DNA from 2 places in the Achromobacter sp. GQ309 genome. Region 2 is predicted to be linked to the other one. Evidence: predicted binding sites of a transcription regulator. Region 2 holds the regulator's gene; the other holds the start of a gene.

What was found. Region 2 encodes FliA, which starts transcription of late flagellar genes. Its sites were predicted from a motif close to CTAAAGTTTNNNNNNNNNNNGCCGNTA; they were not measured.
Region 1: the regulator FliA is predicted to act here: its motif matches at 2,764-2,790, upstream of AC6CIE_RS18925 (FlxA-like family protein).

Annotation. Positions count from the first base shown of each region.
Region 1 is NZ_JCAXDP010000005.1:573,391-580,764, reverse strand. Features, by position in the region: gene AC6CIE_RS18945 (YhbY family RNA-binding protein) at 1-344, shown strand, start outside; gene greA (transcription elongation factor GreA) at 475-951, opposite strand; gene AC6CIE_RS18935 (hypothetical protein) at 950-1,321, shown strand; gene AC6CIE_RS18930 (solute carrier family 23 protein) at 1,368-2,678, opposite strand; gene AC6CIE_RS18925 (FlxA-like family protein) at 2,829-3,269, shown strand; gene AC6CIE_RS18920 (ABC transporter substrate-binding protein) at 3,386-4,711, shown strand; gene AC6CIE_RS18915 (ABC transporter permease) at 4,802-6,514, shown strand; gene AC6CIE_RS18910 (ABC transporter ATP-binding protein) at 6,511-7,374, shown strand, end outside.
Region 2 is NZ_JCAXDP010000002.1:737,013-744,386, forward strand. Features, by position in the region: gene cheA (chemotaxis protein CheA) at 1-1,001, opposite strand, end outside; gene AC6CIE_RS08725 (response regulator) at 1,030-1,410, opposite strand; gene motB (flagellar motor protein MotB) at 1,407-2,402, opposite strand; gene motA (flagellar motor stator protein MotA) at 2,414-3,283, opposite strand; gene flhC (flagellar transcriptional regulator FlhC) at 3,400-3,978, opposite strand; gene flhD (flagellar transcriptional regulator FlhD) at 4,012-4,335, opposite strand; gene AC6CIE_RS08750 (RNA polymerase sigma factor FliA) at 4,761-5,516, shown strand; gene AC6CIE_RS08755 (methyltransferase regulatory domain-containing protein) at 5,721-7,325, shown strand.

The sequences.
Region 1 (7,374 bases), on a different contig from region 2:
TGTTCCGCCCGCTGCCCGGCAACATCAAGCCTGCCGCGCTGGCCGCCCAGGAACCCGAAGCGCCTGCCAAACGCCGCGCCTCGGAACCTTACACGCCCAAGAAGCTGGCCGCCGAAGGCAGGACTCTTGCCAAGCGCCCGCGCCGCAGCGAATCCGAAGAGCCCGCACCCGCCAAGAAGCGTTACGTCCCCCAGGACGAACTCAACAAGAACGGCAAGCCCATGCGGCCTTCCAACAAGCGCGCCACAGCTGGCGGCCACGGCATTCCGCGCCGCGCCGGCAGCGCGCTGAGCCTGCGCGCCGGAGCGCGCAGCGGCACCAGCCGCAAGACCGCAAAAAGGTAAGTCCAGGCACAAAAACGGGCGCTTTACGCGCCCGGTCCACCATAGCGATCCGCAATGTACCGCGGAATTCAGACGAACGTAGCGTCCGGGCCAGGGTGGTTTGACATTTTTACTGCTTGTGGCGCTAGCGTCAGATGTAACGCACGCCCAGGACTTCGTATTCGCGAACGCCAGCCGGGGCAACGACCTCGACCACATCGCCTTCACTCTTGCCGATCAGCGCGCGAGCCACGGGGCTGGACACGGAAATCAGGTTGGACTTGATATCGGCTTCAACGTCGCCGACGATCTGATACGTAACGCGATCGCCCGAATCCAGGTCTTCGATGTCGACGGTAGCGCCAAACACGGCGCGGCCTTCGGCCTCGAGCGAGGTCGGGTCGATGAGGTGGGCATTGGAAAGCGTGCCTTCAAGCTCGGCAATCCGGCCCTCGATGAAACCTTGGCGCTCGCGAGCGGCATCGTACTCGGCGTTTTCCGACAGATCACCCTGTGCGCGCGCCTCGGCGATTGCGTTGATCACGGCAGGACGTTCGACGGTTTTCAGCCGTTGGAGCTCTTCTTGCAAGCGCTCGGCCCCGCGCACGGTCAAAGGAATGGCAGACATGTCGTTTCCCAAACAAAAAGTAGAAAAACGCCCCGAAGGAGCGTTCTCGGTGAAGGTCGCAGGACCGGCGCGCTTGCCTTTTGTTTGCCATTTGATGCTTGGAAAAATCTGGCGAGCGGCGCGGGCGACCAAAACAAAACCCCGGCTCGGGTCGGAACCGGGGCAATCAAAGTCATATTGTGGTCAATCTCGGCGGGAATTGCAAGCCGCCGGAGAAAACGGCCTTTTCGGCGCATTTCGGCGCTGTAACCCGCTAAAACCGGCGATTTCGCACCGAAAAGGCTTTGCTGCCTTGCCGGGCCCGATGGACTCCCGCGCGAACCGAGGGTTTTCCGGGAGCCTCCCGGGCCAGGAAACTACTGAACGATAGGCTTTGCGCCACGATGCGGGACGCCTCGGCGCCCCGCATGTCGCCGTTACTTCGTGCGCCGCAAGAGCGCGTACAGGATGATCGCGCCGAACGTGGCGGTACCGATGCCGCCCAGCGTGAAGTTGCCCAGCTTGATGGTGAAGTCGCCCGCGCCCAGCACCAGCGTGACCGCAGCCACGATGAGGTTGCGGTTGTCGGTGAAATCGACCTGGTTGACGACCCAGATACGGGCGCCGGCAATGGCGATCAGGCCGAAGACAACCACCGACATGCCGCCCAGCACAGGTCCCGGGATCGTCTGGATGAGCGCGCCGAACTTGGGCGAGAAGCCCAGGACGATCGCGATCAGGGCAGCGATCACGAACACGAGCGTGGAATAGATGCGGGTGACCGCCATCACGCCGATGTTTTCGGCGTAGGTCGTGACGCCCGTGCCGCCGACGGCGCCCGACACCATGGTGGCCACGCCGTCGCCGACGAAGGCCCGGCCGAGGTAGCGGTCCAGGTCGCGGCCCGTCATGGCGCTGACGGCCTTCACGTGCCCCAGGTTTTCGGCCACCAGGATGATGGCGACCGGCACGATGAGGCCCATGGCCTCGGCCTTGAACACGGGTGCCGCGAAGTGCGGCAGGCCGAACCAGGCGGCGGCCGACACGGCGGTGAAGTCGATGGGCTTGCCCAGGCCCAGACCGTTGGCCAGCACGGCGTACACCACGCACGCGAGGATCAGGCCGACCAGGATCAGCAGGCGCTGCACCATGCCGCGCGTGTAGACGGCGATGCCGCCGACGCAGACGATCGTGACGATGGCCATGGCGCTGTCAAAGCCCGACGCCCCCATCGCGCCCTTGGCGGCAATGGGCGCGAGGTTCAGGCCGATCACCGCGACAACCGCGCCCGTCACGACGGGCGGCATCAGCGTGTCGATCCAGTTGGCGCCACCGCCTGCCCTCGCGTTGACGATCCAGACGATCACGCCGATCAATGTGTACGCCAGGCCGCAGGCGATGATGGCGCCCAGCGCCACGCCGATGTTGGCGTTGGCGCCCCCGCCGGCATAGCCGGTCACCGCGATAACGCCGCCGATGAATGCAAAGCTGGAGCCCAGGTAGCTGGGCACGCGTCCGCCCACGAACAGGAAGAAGATCAGCGTGCCGATGCCCGACATCAGGATGGCGACGTTGGGATCGAAACCCATGAGCAGCGGCGCGAGCACGGTCGAGCCGAACATCGCAACGACGTGCTGGGCACCCATGGCCACGTTTTTGGGCCAGGACAGCCGTTCATCGGGCGCGATGATGACGCCGGGCTCGGCGTCGTCCGCCAGGCGCCAGCGCGGAAAGTAGGAATTGGACATGGATTCCCCGGGGGATGGTACGGATTAGGGTTTCAGACTGCGAGCGGGCGCCAGTGTAAAGGGGGCCATCAAGCGGGGGCAACGTTTAAGTTTTGCCGCCGGATTGCCGTATTAGAGGAAACCCCGAAATCCCCAGGCAAAGGAACAGTCATGGCGATCAACAGCATCAGCGGCACCTCCCGCATCGGCAGCCTTGCCGACATGTGGGCCGAAAAGATTCAGGCCAACAAGGAAGCGAAAAATGCCTCGGGGCAGGAGGCCGTCTCGGTGACCGCTGAAGGCAAGATCCGCGTCAATACGCCTGGCGCCAGCAAAGTCGCGACCGCGCAGGCAACGGAAGAAACCGACAACGAAGACGAGTACACTCGCCAGATCAAGGAGTTGCAGAAGCAGCTCAAGCGCATCATGGACCAGATCGCCAAGGTGCAGGCGAGCGGCATGTCGGCCGAGATGAAGGCGCAGCAGGTGATGGCGCTGAACGCGCAGGCCGTGCAGATCCAAGGGCAGATCGCACAGGTCTTGGCAATGCAGGCGCGTGCGGCCCAAAGCAGCGGCGGGTCTCAGGGCGGCGGCGTGTCGGCCACGGCCTGATTCCGGGCGAGCATCGCGGCGCCGTCACTGATGGCGCGCATCAAAATTTCTGATTGGACGCTTGGCAGGCGTGCCGGTACTGTCTCCAGACAAATCTAAAACCACGGAGACAAACCATGCACGCAATGCGCACAGCCCTTGCCGGGGCGCTGCTGGCCGTTTGCGCGGCGCCGGCCCTGGCCGGCACCGTCACGGTGATCACGTCGTTCCCCAAGGACCTGACCCAGGCCTACAAGACCGCTTTCGAGAAAGCCAATCCCGGCATCACGCTGGAAATCCTGAACAAGAACACGGTGTCGGGGATCGCCTTCGTGCGGGAGACGCCAGCGGGCCAGCGCCCCGAGGTCTTCTGGGCCAGCGCGCCCGATGCGTTCGAGGTGTTGGGACGCGACAAGCTGCTGGCCAAGTCGGCCGACATCGCGAACAAGGATGTGCCGGACAAGATCGGCAGCTATCCCATCAATGATCCGGGCGGCATGTATCTGGGCCAGGCGTTGGCGGGCTACGGCATTATCTACAACACCCGGTACATCGCGGCGCACAAGATCCCGGCGCCCGTTGAGTGGAAGGATCTGCTGTCGCCCAAGTGGTTCGGCCACGTGGGCATCACGTCGCCATCGCGTTCGGGCACGATGCACCTGACCGTGGAAACCATCCTGCAAGGCGAAGGCTGGGATGACGGCTGGAACACGCTTTTGCGCATGTCGGGCAACAGCAGCGCCGTCACCGAGCGCTCGTTCGGCGTGCCCGACGGCGTGAACAACGGCCAGTTCGGCGCCGGACCGGTCATCGACTTCTTCGGGCTGTCGAGCAAGTACTCCAGATTCCCCGTTGAGTTCGTCTATCCGTCCGAGACCGCCATCGTCCCGGCGAACATCGCGCTGATCGAGGGCGCCAAGAACACCGAGGAAGGCAAGAAATTCATCGCCTTCACGCTGAGCCAGGCGGGCCAGGAGCTGCTGCTGGAGCCGAAGATCTCGCGGTTGCCGGTGCTGCCCTACTCCGCGCTGGCCGGCAAGATTCCGCCCGGCTATCCCGACCCGGCGGAAATCGCCAAGCGCAGCAAGGTTCATTTCGACGCGGACCTGTCGCAGTCGCGCTACTACGTCGTGCAATCGCTGTACGACCAGACCGTCACGTTCCGGCTGAAGGAACTGCAAGCGGCCACCAAGGCGATCTATGACGCCGAGGCCAAACTGGGCGACAAGGCCAAGAGCGGCAAGGCAGCCGAATTGCTGGGCGAGGCACGCAAGCTGGCCTGGGCGCCGCTGATCGACAGCAAGAAGGCGGCCGACCCGGCGTTCCTGGCGATCTTCGCCGGCAACAAGAAGGACGCGGCCGTCAACCAGCAGATCACGCAGCTTGAAGGCGAGTGGAATGGCCGCGCGCGCGCCAACTACGAAGAAGCCGTCAAGCTGGCACGGCAGGCCGCCGCGCTCTGATCGTCTGAATGCGCTGAACACGGCAGGCGGACTTAGCCCCGCCCGCCGTGGATCGCGCGTGTCTTCTGGCAACGATTTTCGGGACTCTCGATGAATCATTCGAGCCATTCGCGCCTGCCCGCCGGCCCCGTCCTGGCGGCGCTGCTGGTATTCGGCTTTCTGCTGCTTTTCCTGGCCGTCCCGGTGGGTACGGTCTTTCACAGCGCCTTCGTCAATGCCGACGGCAGCTTCACCACCGGTCACTTCGGCGCCTTCTTCAACCAGCCGTTGATGCGGGAAGCGTTCTTCAACAGCCTGTACGTGGCGGGCTGGTCGGCGCTGATCGCGTCCCTGATCGCGGTGCCGCTGGCGTACTTCACGGTGCGCTTCGATTTTCGTGGCGCCCTGCTGATCCAGACGCTGGGCGTGCTGCCGCTCATCATGCCGCCCTTCGTGGGCGCGGTGGCCATGCAGCTGATCTTTGGCCGTTCGGGCAGCGTGAACCTGCTGCTCAATGACTGGTTCGGCTTCACGATTCCGTTCATGGAAGGGCTGAATGGCGTCATTTTCGTGGAAGCCATCCACTATTTCCCGTTCATCCTGATGAACCTCGTGGTGGCGCTGCGAAACATCGACGGGGCCATGGAAGAAGCGGCCTTCAACCTGGGTTCGCGCGGGTTCCGGCTGTTCCGCCGCGTCATCTTTCCGCTCGCCCTGCCCGGCTATGTGGCGGGCGCGTCGCTGGTGTTCGTGAAGGTGTTCGACGACCTGGGCACGCCCCTGGTGCTGGGCACGACCAACATGCTGGCGCCGCAAGCGTACCTGCGCATCACGCAGGTGGGACTGGAGGATCCGCTGGGCTATGTGATCAGCGTGATCATGGTGGGATTTTCGATCCTGGCGCTGTGGCTGTCGGCGCGCGTGCTCAAGGGACGCGACTACTCCACGCTGCAAAAGGGCGGCAACTCCATCCAGAAGCGCAAGCTGGGTCCGATGGAAAGCGTGCTGGCGTATGGCTGGATCATCCTGGTGCTGCTGCTGGTGCTGTCGCCGCACATCGGCGTGCTGCTGCTGTCGCTGGCCAGCGTCTGGAGCTATGCGCCGCTGCCGGACGGGTACACGCTGGCCCATTACTCAGCCGTGTTCTCGGAATCGCAGGGCATGATCGCCAACACGCTGCTGTATTGCGGCCTTGCCGCGGGCATCGACGTGATCCTGGGCACCGCGATCGCCTACCTGATGCTGCGCACCCGGCTGCCGGCGCGCCAATGGCTGGATTTTCTGGCTTCGGCGGCATTGGCGATTCCGGGCATCGTGCTGGCCATCGGCTTTCTGCGCACCTTCCGCGGCATCGAGCTGCCTGGCACGGGCACGATGCTGACGTCGTCGTGGATCATCATCATGCTCGCCTACTCCGTGCGGCGTCTGCCGTACGCGCTGCGTTCGTGCGTAGCGGCGTTGCAGCAGATCCACGTGTCGCTAGAAGAGGCGGCCCAGTCGCTTGGCGCCACGCGCATGAGCACAATCCGACGCGTTGTGGTGCCGCTGATGGCGGGCGGCATGCTGGCCGGGTTCGTGACCAGCTTTGTGACGGCCGCCGTGGAACTGTCGGCCACCATCATGCTGGTGACCAAGGACAGCCAGGCGCCCATGAGCTACGGCATCTATCTGTACATGCAGAGCGCGGCGGGCCGCGGACCGGGCGCCGCGCTTGGCGTCCTGGCGGTGGTCGCCGTGGGTATCGGCACTTACGTATCGCACCTGCTGGTGGACCGCGCATCGAAGCGCCAGCAACCGGCGCGCAATGAAGGGGAATCCGCATGAAGAAAGTCAGCGTCGAATGCCGCAACATCCAGCTCTCGTACGGCAAGACCGAAGTGCTGAAGGACGTCAGCATCAGCATCGAGCCGGGCGAGTTCTTCGCGCTGCTCGGGCCGTCGGGGTCGGGCAAGTCCACCCTGCTGCGATTGATCGCGGGATTCAACCGCCACAGCGCAGGCCAGTTGCTGGTGGACGGCAAGGACATCAGCGGGACCCCGCCCTGGCATCGGAACATCGGCATGGTGTTCCAGAACTATGCGCTGTGGCCGCACATGACGGTGTGGGACAACGTGGCGTTCGGTCTGGTCGAGCGCAAGCTGCCGCGCGCCGAGATCCGCGCCAAGGTGGACGCCGCGCTCGATCTGGTGGGGCTGTCGCAATATGCCAAGCGGCGTCCCAACCAGCTTTCGGGCGGGCAGCAGCAGCGCGTGGCGCTGGCGCGCACCATCGTGATCGAACCGCAGGTGCTGTTGCTGGACGAGCCGCTGTCCAACCTGGACAAGAAGCTGCGCGTGCAGATGCGCCAAGACCTTCTGAGCCTGCAGCGCCGCCTGGGCATCACGACGATCTTCGTCACGCACGACCAGGAAGAAGCGATGACCACCGCTGACCGGATGGCGGTGCTGGATCACGGCGTGGTGCAGCAGATCGGCGCGCCGAGCACGCTGTTCGACTACCCCGTAAACCGCTTCGTGGCGAACTTCGTGGGCACGATGAACGTGCTGGAAGGCAATGTGCGCGAGCGCACCAGCAGCAGCGTGACGCTGGCGGTGGACGGCGTGGGCGACCTGCACCTGCCGCTGACCGGCGAGGCCCCCGCAGCCACTCGGCTGGCAGCGAGCTTTCGGCCCCACACGGTGCAG
Region 2 (7,374 bases):
CCGACGCGGATCGAGGTCGATTCCTTGTCTGCGTGGGCGGCGGCGGAAGCGGCCGGTCGGGCGGCGGCACGGGCGGCCGGCGCGGCAGCGTCGGCTGCCGCTGCAACGTCGGCAGCGGGCGCTTCCGGCGCAGCCGGGGCCGCGGCCGGCGCGGCAACCGGCGCGGCTTGCGCGGCAGGCGCCGCTTCGGCCGCCACGGGCGTGGCGTCGCCGCTTGCCGGCGCTGCCTCGCGGGCGATGTTCAGTTGGTCGCCATCGACGATGAAGCAGCACACGGCCTCGATGTCTTCCGGCGTGCAGGTGCTATCCACCCAGACCGTCAGCACGCCATTGGCGCGTTCGCTCGCCTTGACGGTGCCCAGGTTGCCCATCTCTTCGAGCAGGGACGCGGCATCCTTGTCGGAAACTTTGGTGATGCGTACACGCAGCGGCAGGCCGCCGGCTTGCTCGCTGGTGGCGGCGGCCGGCGCGGCGGCTTCGACCGGTGCGACGGGCGCGGGCGCCTGCTGCACGGGTGCGGGCGCCGGGGCCGCGACCGGCGCAGCAACGGGTGCAGGCGCAGCGGGCGCGGGCGCGGGCGCGGCGGCCGCGGCGGGATCCTTATGCTCCAGCGCAAGCTGCCTCAATACGGCGCAAATACGCTCAAACACGGCATCATCGGGCTCTTCGGAGGCCCGATAGGCATCCAGTTGGCTTTTGAGCACGTCTTTCGTTTCCAAGAAAATATCAATCATGTCCGTGCGCAGCGCCATTTCGCCACGCCGGATCGCGTCCAGAAGGTTCTCAAGCAGATGGGTCGTGCCCGCCAGCTGGTTGAAACAGCCGAACGTCGCCGCACCGCCCTTGATCGAATGTGCCGCGCGGAAAATGGCGTTGAGCTGCTCGATGTCGGGCGCGCCCACATCGAGCTCGAGCAACAGCTGCTCCATTTGCGCGAGCAGCTCGTCCGCCTCGTCGAAAAAGGTCTCGTAAAACTGACTGAGGTCCAAACCAGAACTCATGACCCGTACGCCTTTCTAAATGAACCTGCTACGCGCCGGCCTGCTCGTCGAGCAGCTCGGTCGCCAATTCCACCAGCACATCGGGATCCACCGGCTTGGAAAGCCAGCCGCAAACACCCAGATCCCGGGCTGCCATCTTGCTGTCCACGTCGTCCTCGGTGGTCAGCACCAGCACCGGCACATCCATGTACCGGTCCTCTTCGCGCAACCCCTGGATCAACTCCAGACCGCCCTTCACCGGCATGTTCCAGTCGCTGACGACCAGATCCACCGGGTTGGCCATCGCCACCTCCAGCGCTTCCTGGCCGTTGCAAGCCGTCAACACGTTCCAGCCTGCGCCGGTCAGCGTCGCCTGCACGATCATCCGCATGGTCGTGGAATCATCCGCCACGAGTATCGTTGCCGTCATTGTTGTCGAACCCCTTCAGCGGGCGGGATGTTCTCCGCCTCGCCCTGCTTGGTTGCCGTTGCGGCCTGGCTGGCGGCTTGCACCGCCTGCACGGCCGTCCCCACCTCGCGCGCATCCTTGGCGCTCAAATCCGCGGCTGCGGCGTTCTCGCTTTCGATGCGCTTCTGGGTGCTTTGGTTGAGCACCACCAGGCTGATGCGTCTATTAACGGCTGCATACGGATCATCTTTAACCAGACTCATGCTGGAAGACAGACCCTGGATGCGCATGACCTTGCTTTCGTTCATGCCGCCCGCCACCAATTCCTGGCGCGAAGCGTTTGCGCGGTCGGCCGACAGCTCCCAGTTGCTATAGGCGCGTTCGCCGCGCGCATACTGCGACGCGTCGGTATGACCCGAGATGCTGACTTTGTTGGGCAGTTCGTTCAGCACCGGCCCCAGCTCGCGCAGGATGTCGCGCATGTACGGCTGCACTTCGGCGCGGCCGGTCGCGAACATCGGGCGGTTCTGGTTGTCGATGATCTGAATGCGCAGGCCTTCGGTCGTCAGATCGATCAGGAGCTGCGGCCGGAAGGATTTCAGGACCGGGCTCGTCTCGATGACGTTTTCGAGGCGCTTCTTGAGGTTTTCGAGACGATGCTGCTCGCGGCGCTCGGCGTCGCCCATCGGCTGGGACTCGACCCGGTTGCCCTGGCCGCGGCGCACGTCGCCCTCGCTGCGCAGCGGGTCCTGCCCGCCGCCCGGCACGGCGCTCGTTTCAGCCGAACTGCTGGGCCCGCCCGTGATGGCGACGCGCAGCGGCATGCGGAAATATTCCGCGATGCCCTTCAGTTCTTCCTTCGGCACGATGCTGACCAGCCACATCACCAGGAAGAACGCCATCATTGCCGTGATGAAGTCGGCGTACGCGATCTTCCAGCTGCCCCCGTGGTGCCCGCCGCCCTTGACCTTCTTGCGGCGGATCACCACACGGTGATTATTTACCGTGCTCATGGCCCGCTCCGTCAGGCCTTGCCAGTCGACTTGGTCTGGCGGACGTGCTCTTCCAGCTCACCGAAGGTAGGCCGGACCGCCGAGAACAGCACCTTGCGGCCGAATTCCACCGCGAGCTGGGGCGGGTAACCGTTCATGCTGGCCAGCAGCGTCGTCTTGATGCATTCGAGCACCTTCATGGCTTCATCGGTGCGGCGTTCCACGCGGGAGGCCAGCGGACCCACAAAGCCGTACGCCAGCAAAATACCCAGGAACGTGCCGACCATCGCCTTGGAGATCAAATCACCCAGAATGGCGGGCGGCTGATCCACGGCGGCCAGCGCCTTGATCACACCCAGCACCGCGGCCACGATACCGAAAGCAGGCAGGCCGTCGGCCATCTGCTGCAGCGCATGCGCCGGCACTTCGCGCTCGTGGCGGTAGGTTTCGATTTCCTCGTCCATGAGCGTTTCGATTTCGAACGAGCTCATGTTGCCGCTGATCATGATGCGCAGGTAGTCCGTAATGAACTCCATGAGCTTCTCGTCTTTGGCGATACGGGGATACTCGCTGAAGATCGGGCTGGAGCCCGGGTCCTCGATATGCGATTCGATGGCCATCAGGCCCTCACGGCGCGCCTTGTTCAGCAGCACATACAGGAGCGCCATCAGCTCCATGTACACGTCCTTGCCGTAGCGCGAGCTCTTGAGCGCGTCGGGAAGCGCCTTCTTGACCAGCATCAGCGACTTCTTGCTGTTGCCCGCCAGGAACGCCCCGAATGCCGCGCCGAAGATCAGCGTCAGCTCGAAGGGCTGGTAAAGCGCGCCCATGTGTCCGCCCAGCGCCATGAAGCTGCCGACGACCGACACGATCACCACAAGAAAACCGATAACAATCAACACAACGGGCCCCTGCCAACGAAGTCTATAACTTGCGTCAATGATCCCCTGTCCCCCCTGCCCCAAAAAGGCGGGTTAGGGGGTGTTTTCCAGGGCTTTTGATGTATTTGGACGCCCGATCAGGTCGGAGCGGCGGTCGCAATGGGGGCTGAACGGCTGCCGGCGCGTGCTTTGGCCGCCGCGCGGGTCTTGCCGGCGCGAGGTGGCGGACGGCAGATGGCGCACACGAAATCGGACTGCGGATCGTGGGCGTGGGCGATGAAATGGCCGCCGCATTGCCGGCACGCAGATAGCTGCAACATGCCGCTGTCGAAGAATCGCACCAGCATCCACGCCCGGGTAAAGCTCAGGACGGGCTCGGCATCCGCGGTTTCCTGCCCCGCGTTTTCGAGATACAGGCGATACGCATCGATGGTGGCGCGTATGCCCTTGCTGGTGGTGCGCGTATTCAGGAACGAATACACGTTATAGAAGAGAGAGGAATGAATATTCGGCAGCCAGGTCATGAACCAGTCAACCGAAAAAGGCAGCATGCCCTTGGGTGGCGAGCAGCCGCGGATTTCGCGATACAGGCGGGCGAGGCGATCATGGCTGAGGCTTGTTTCAGCCTCAAGCACCTGAAGGCGCGCGCCCAGCGTAATCATGGAGCTAGCAAGCAGAATGTCGTCCGCTTCCTGGGAAACGCTCTTGGAGGCCATTACAGGTGTATCCGAGTGGAATTCGCGAGGCCGTCAGGCCAGTTCTTCGACAGGCTGCTTGGCGAGCAGGATGGTTGCATGCGCTTGTTGCAGCGCACCACCCAGAACGTCGTGAGTCAGCGCGGACAGCAGGCTGTAATCATCAAAGCGGAAACGGCACAGCAGCGAGCTGGAGCTGGCCAGTTTCACCAATTGCGCCGGCGAAAGGCGCATGAGAATGTCAGCGACTTCGTTACTGAAACCCAGGCGGAACATCGATGCGGCGAAATCGTCCCGCAACATGCGCTGAGCCAGTAACAGATATGACAGATTCACTTCGCGAATGTCTGCCAGCAAAGAATTTTCGACTTGTTGCACGCCGTACTCCCTATCCCTATCCCACCCGAGGGGCTTGATTACCCATAGCGCAGGCAACGATTGTTACCTGACTGCTTGCTGCATCCTGTTTTTATGCGAAATGTATCATTTTTTCGCAAATTAAGTAAAATTTACCACAGGTGATGTCATTTTCTATGACTTATATGACAAATCTTTGTTGATGTTGCGCAACGTGCCTTTCTAGACACACCTTGACATACAAGTTCGTGACAAATTTTCGCCAATTTGCCAAATAAGCATTCAAAACGTTGCGTACTTCCTGAAATGAACGGCGCCCCATTGCCGACAATGCCAACTTAGCGACTCTTAGGATTCGCCCGCCTTACCGTAGCCGCGCTTGTCGACAATGTCGCGAATTGGCAACACGACCGCGCTTCACGATGGACTCCGCCAGAATTCCCGCAATGCCCCACGCAGATGACAGCCTGGTCGAATACGCGCCGCTAGTTCGGAAGCTGGCTTTGCAATTGCTCGCCCGGCTTCCCGCCAGCGTCGAACTCGACGACTTGATACAAGCCGGCATGATCGGCCTGCTCGATGCCGTCCGCCGCTATCAGGAAACCGCGGACGCGCAATTTGAGACCTACGCCACGACGCGCATCCGTGGCGCGATGCTCGACGAGCTTCGCGGCCAGGACTGGTTGCCGCGCAGCGTACGCACGAAGGCCCGCAAGATCGAACAGGCGATCCAGTTTCTGGAACAGCGTTTGATGCGCGCGCCGACTGAGGCCGAGATCGCAGCGCAGCTTGAACTGCCGCTGGATGAATACCAGTCGCTGCTGCACGACGCGCAAGGCGTGCAGATCGTGCATTACGAAGATTTCACGACTGAACCCGATTCGGCGTCGGGGCAGGCGGATTGGTCTGCGACGTTGAATCACGGGGCGCCGAGTGGGAATCCGCTGGATTCGCTCTTGGCCGGGGATTTCCGGCAGGCGTTGGTGCATGCGATTGACGCCCTGCCCGATCGGGAGAAGCTGCTGCTGTCGTTGTGTTACGAGCAGGGGCTGAATCTGAAGGAAATCGGGGCGATCATGAATGTGACCGAGGCGCGGGTGTGCCAGCTGCGGTCGCAGGCGACGGCGCGGATCCGGGCTCGGTTGAAGGATCAGGCCTGGCAGGAGTTGCCCCAGGAGGGGCAGATCGCGCAGATTATTTGAATGGACGCGGCAAACGAATACTTGCCGCAGCCCCGCCTCACGCGTGTGACGACAGCCAGTCGTCCTCACCGCCAAAACGCCGAAAAATTGGCGTTATTTCAGCTAATTGACGCACAGGCCCACTGTTAGGCTACCGCCACGCTCCCGTTTAGCCTTTCGGGCTGGCGCGTCAAGCGCAGCCTCATCCATGCCTTGGAATCTCTGATGACCCAAAACACTGAGCTCGTGCAAGCAATTGCCGACGCGTACGACGACACTCCCTACGAATCCAATGCGTTCGCGTTGACGGCGCCCGGCCACTTGCGTGCCGTCGCCGCACTCTACGGCCTGAATGCCCCCGCCGTGGAAAACGCCAGGGTGCTGGAACTGGGATGTGCCGCTGGGGGCAATCTGCTTCCGTTTGCGGTCGCTCACCCGAACGCGCACGCACTGGGCATTGACCTATCCACGCAGCAAATCGAATCCGGACAAGCCGTCGTCAAGGCAATGGGGCTGCGGAACCTCGAATTGCGTGCGATGAGCATCACGGAAATCACCAAGGACCTTGGGCAATTCGACTACATCATTGCGCATGGCGTATTCAGCTGGGTGCCGCCTGAGGTCCGCGAGGCGATTCTGCGCGTTTGCCGGGAAAACCTCGCGCCTGAAGGCATTGCCTATATCAGCTACAACACCTATCCCGGCTGGAAAGCATCGGATGTGGTTCGGGACGCCATGATCCTGAACAGCTATGGCGCGCAGACGCCGCAAGAGCGCCTGACCCGCGCCAAGGACGTGCTCGGCATGCTGGAACACGGGCTGTCCCAGGGCAACCCCCTTCGCAGCGCCTTGCAGCAGGCTGTACAACAGCTCCGGAAGCAGTCCGACTACTACCTGATGCACGAGCATCTGGAAGCGGTCAATTCACCTTGCTACTTCCTGGAGTTCGCCGCCGCGGCCCAGCAGGCGGGCCTTGCGTATCTGGCCGATTCCGAGCCGCAATCCACCATTGCGTCCAACTATGGCGGCAATGTCGCTATCCTGCATAATGCGCTGTCCGCGGATGCTCCCCGGGAAATGCGAGAGCAGTACCTGGACTTTGCCGTCGGAAGGCAATTTCGCAAGAGCCTGCTGGTGCATGCCGAGCGGGCGGAAGCCATCTTGCGCATCCCCGAGGCCAATGCATTCAAGAATATGCGCTTTGGAGCGCGGTTGGAACTGGTGGCCCGGCCTGCCGGTGCGGCATCCAAGGAGCGCCGTTTTCAAAGCGTGCGGGGAGCAGGCATCACCACGAGCGAATCCACCTTTGTCACGTTGGCGGATGCCCTGCGACAAGCCTGGCCCCATGCGCTGCCTTTTGCAGATCTGCTGGAAGCCATACGCCCCAAGGCGAAAAAGTCCCTCTCCCCCGAACAACTGGAAGACCTGGTGCTGAATCATCTCGTCGTCATCTTGAACGCAGGTGCGCTCGAGTATCGGCATGAAGAGATTGGCTATTCAGCAATAGCCGCCAAGCCCACATGGATTCCGGGCATCGAGCGCCTGCAACATTTGACGGCCAATGGCGCGCTGCCCGTCGGTCTTTACAACCTCTGGCACCACCGCACGCAATTGCCCTTGGACGAAACGAGCCAGTTTGTCGTCCGGCAGATTGACGGCAGGGCGTCTGTTGCCGATTTGCGCACCCGCCTGCGCGACGCGCTCGCAAGCGGCCAGGTGTCGCCCCCGTCTGGCAAATCGCTCAAACGGGTCCGCAACCTGGATCCGGTGGCACAGAAGCTGGTGGCCGACGCCCTCACCGCCCTGCGCAACCAAGGCCTCCTGGTTTAGTTTTCATCTGGGCCCCATGGCTTCGGATGTCGCGGCGCTCACACAATAC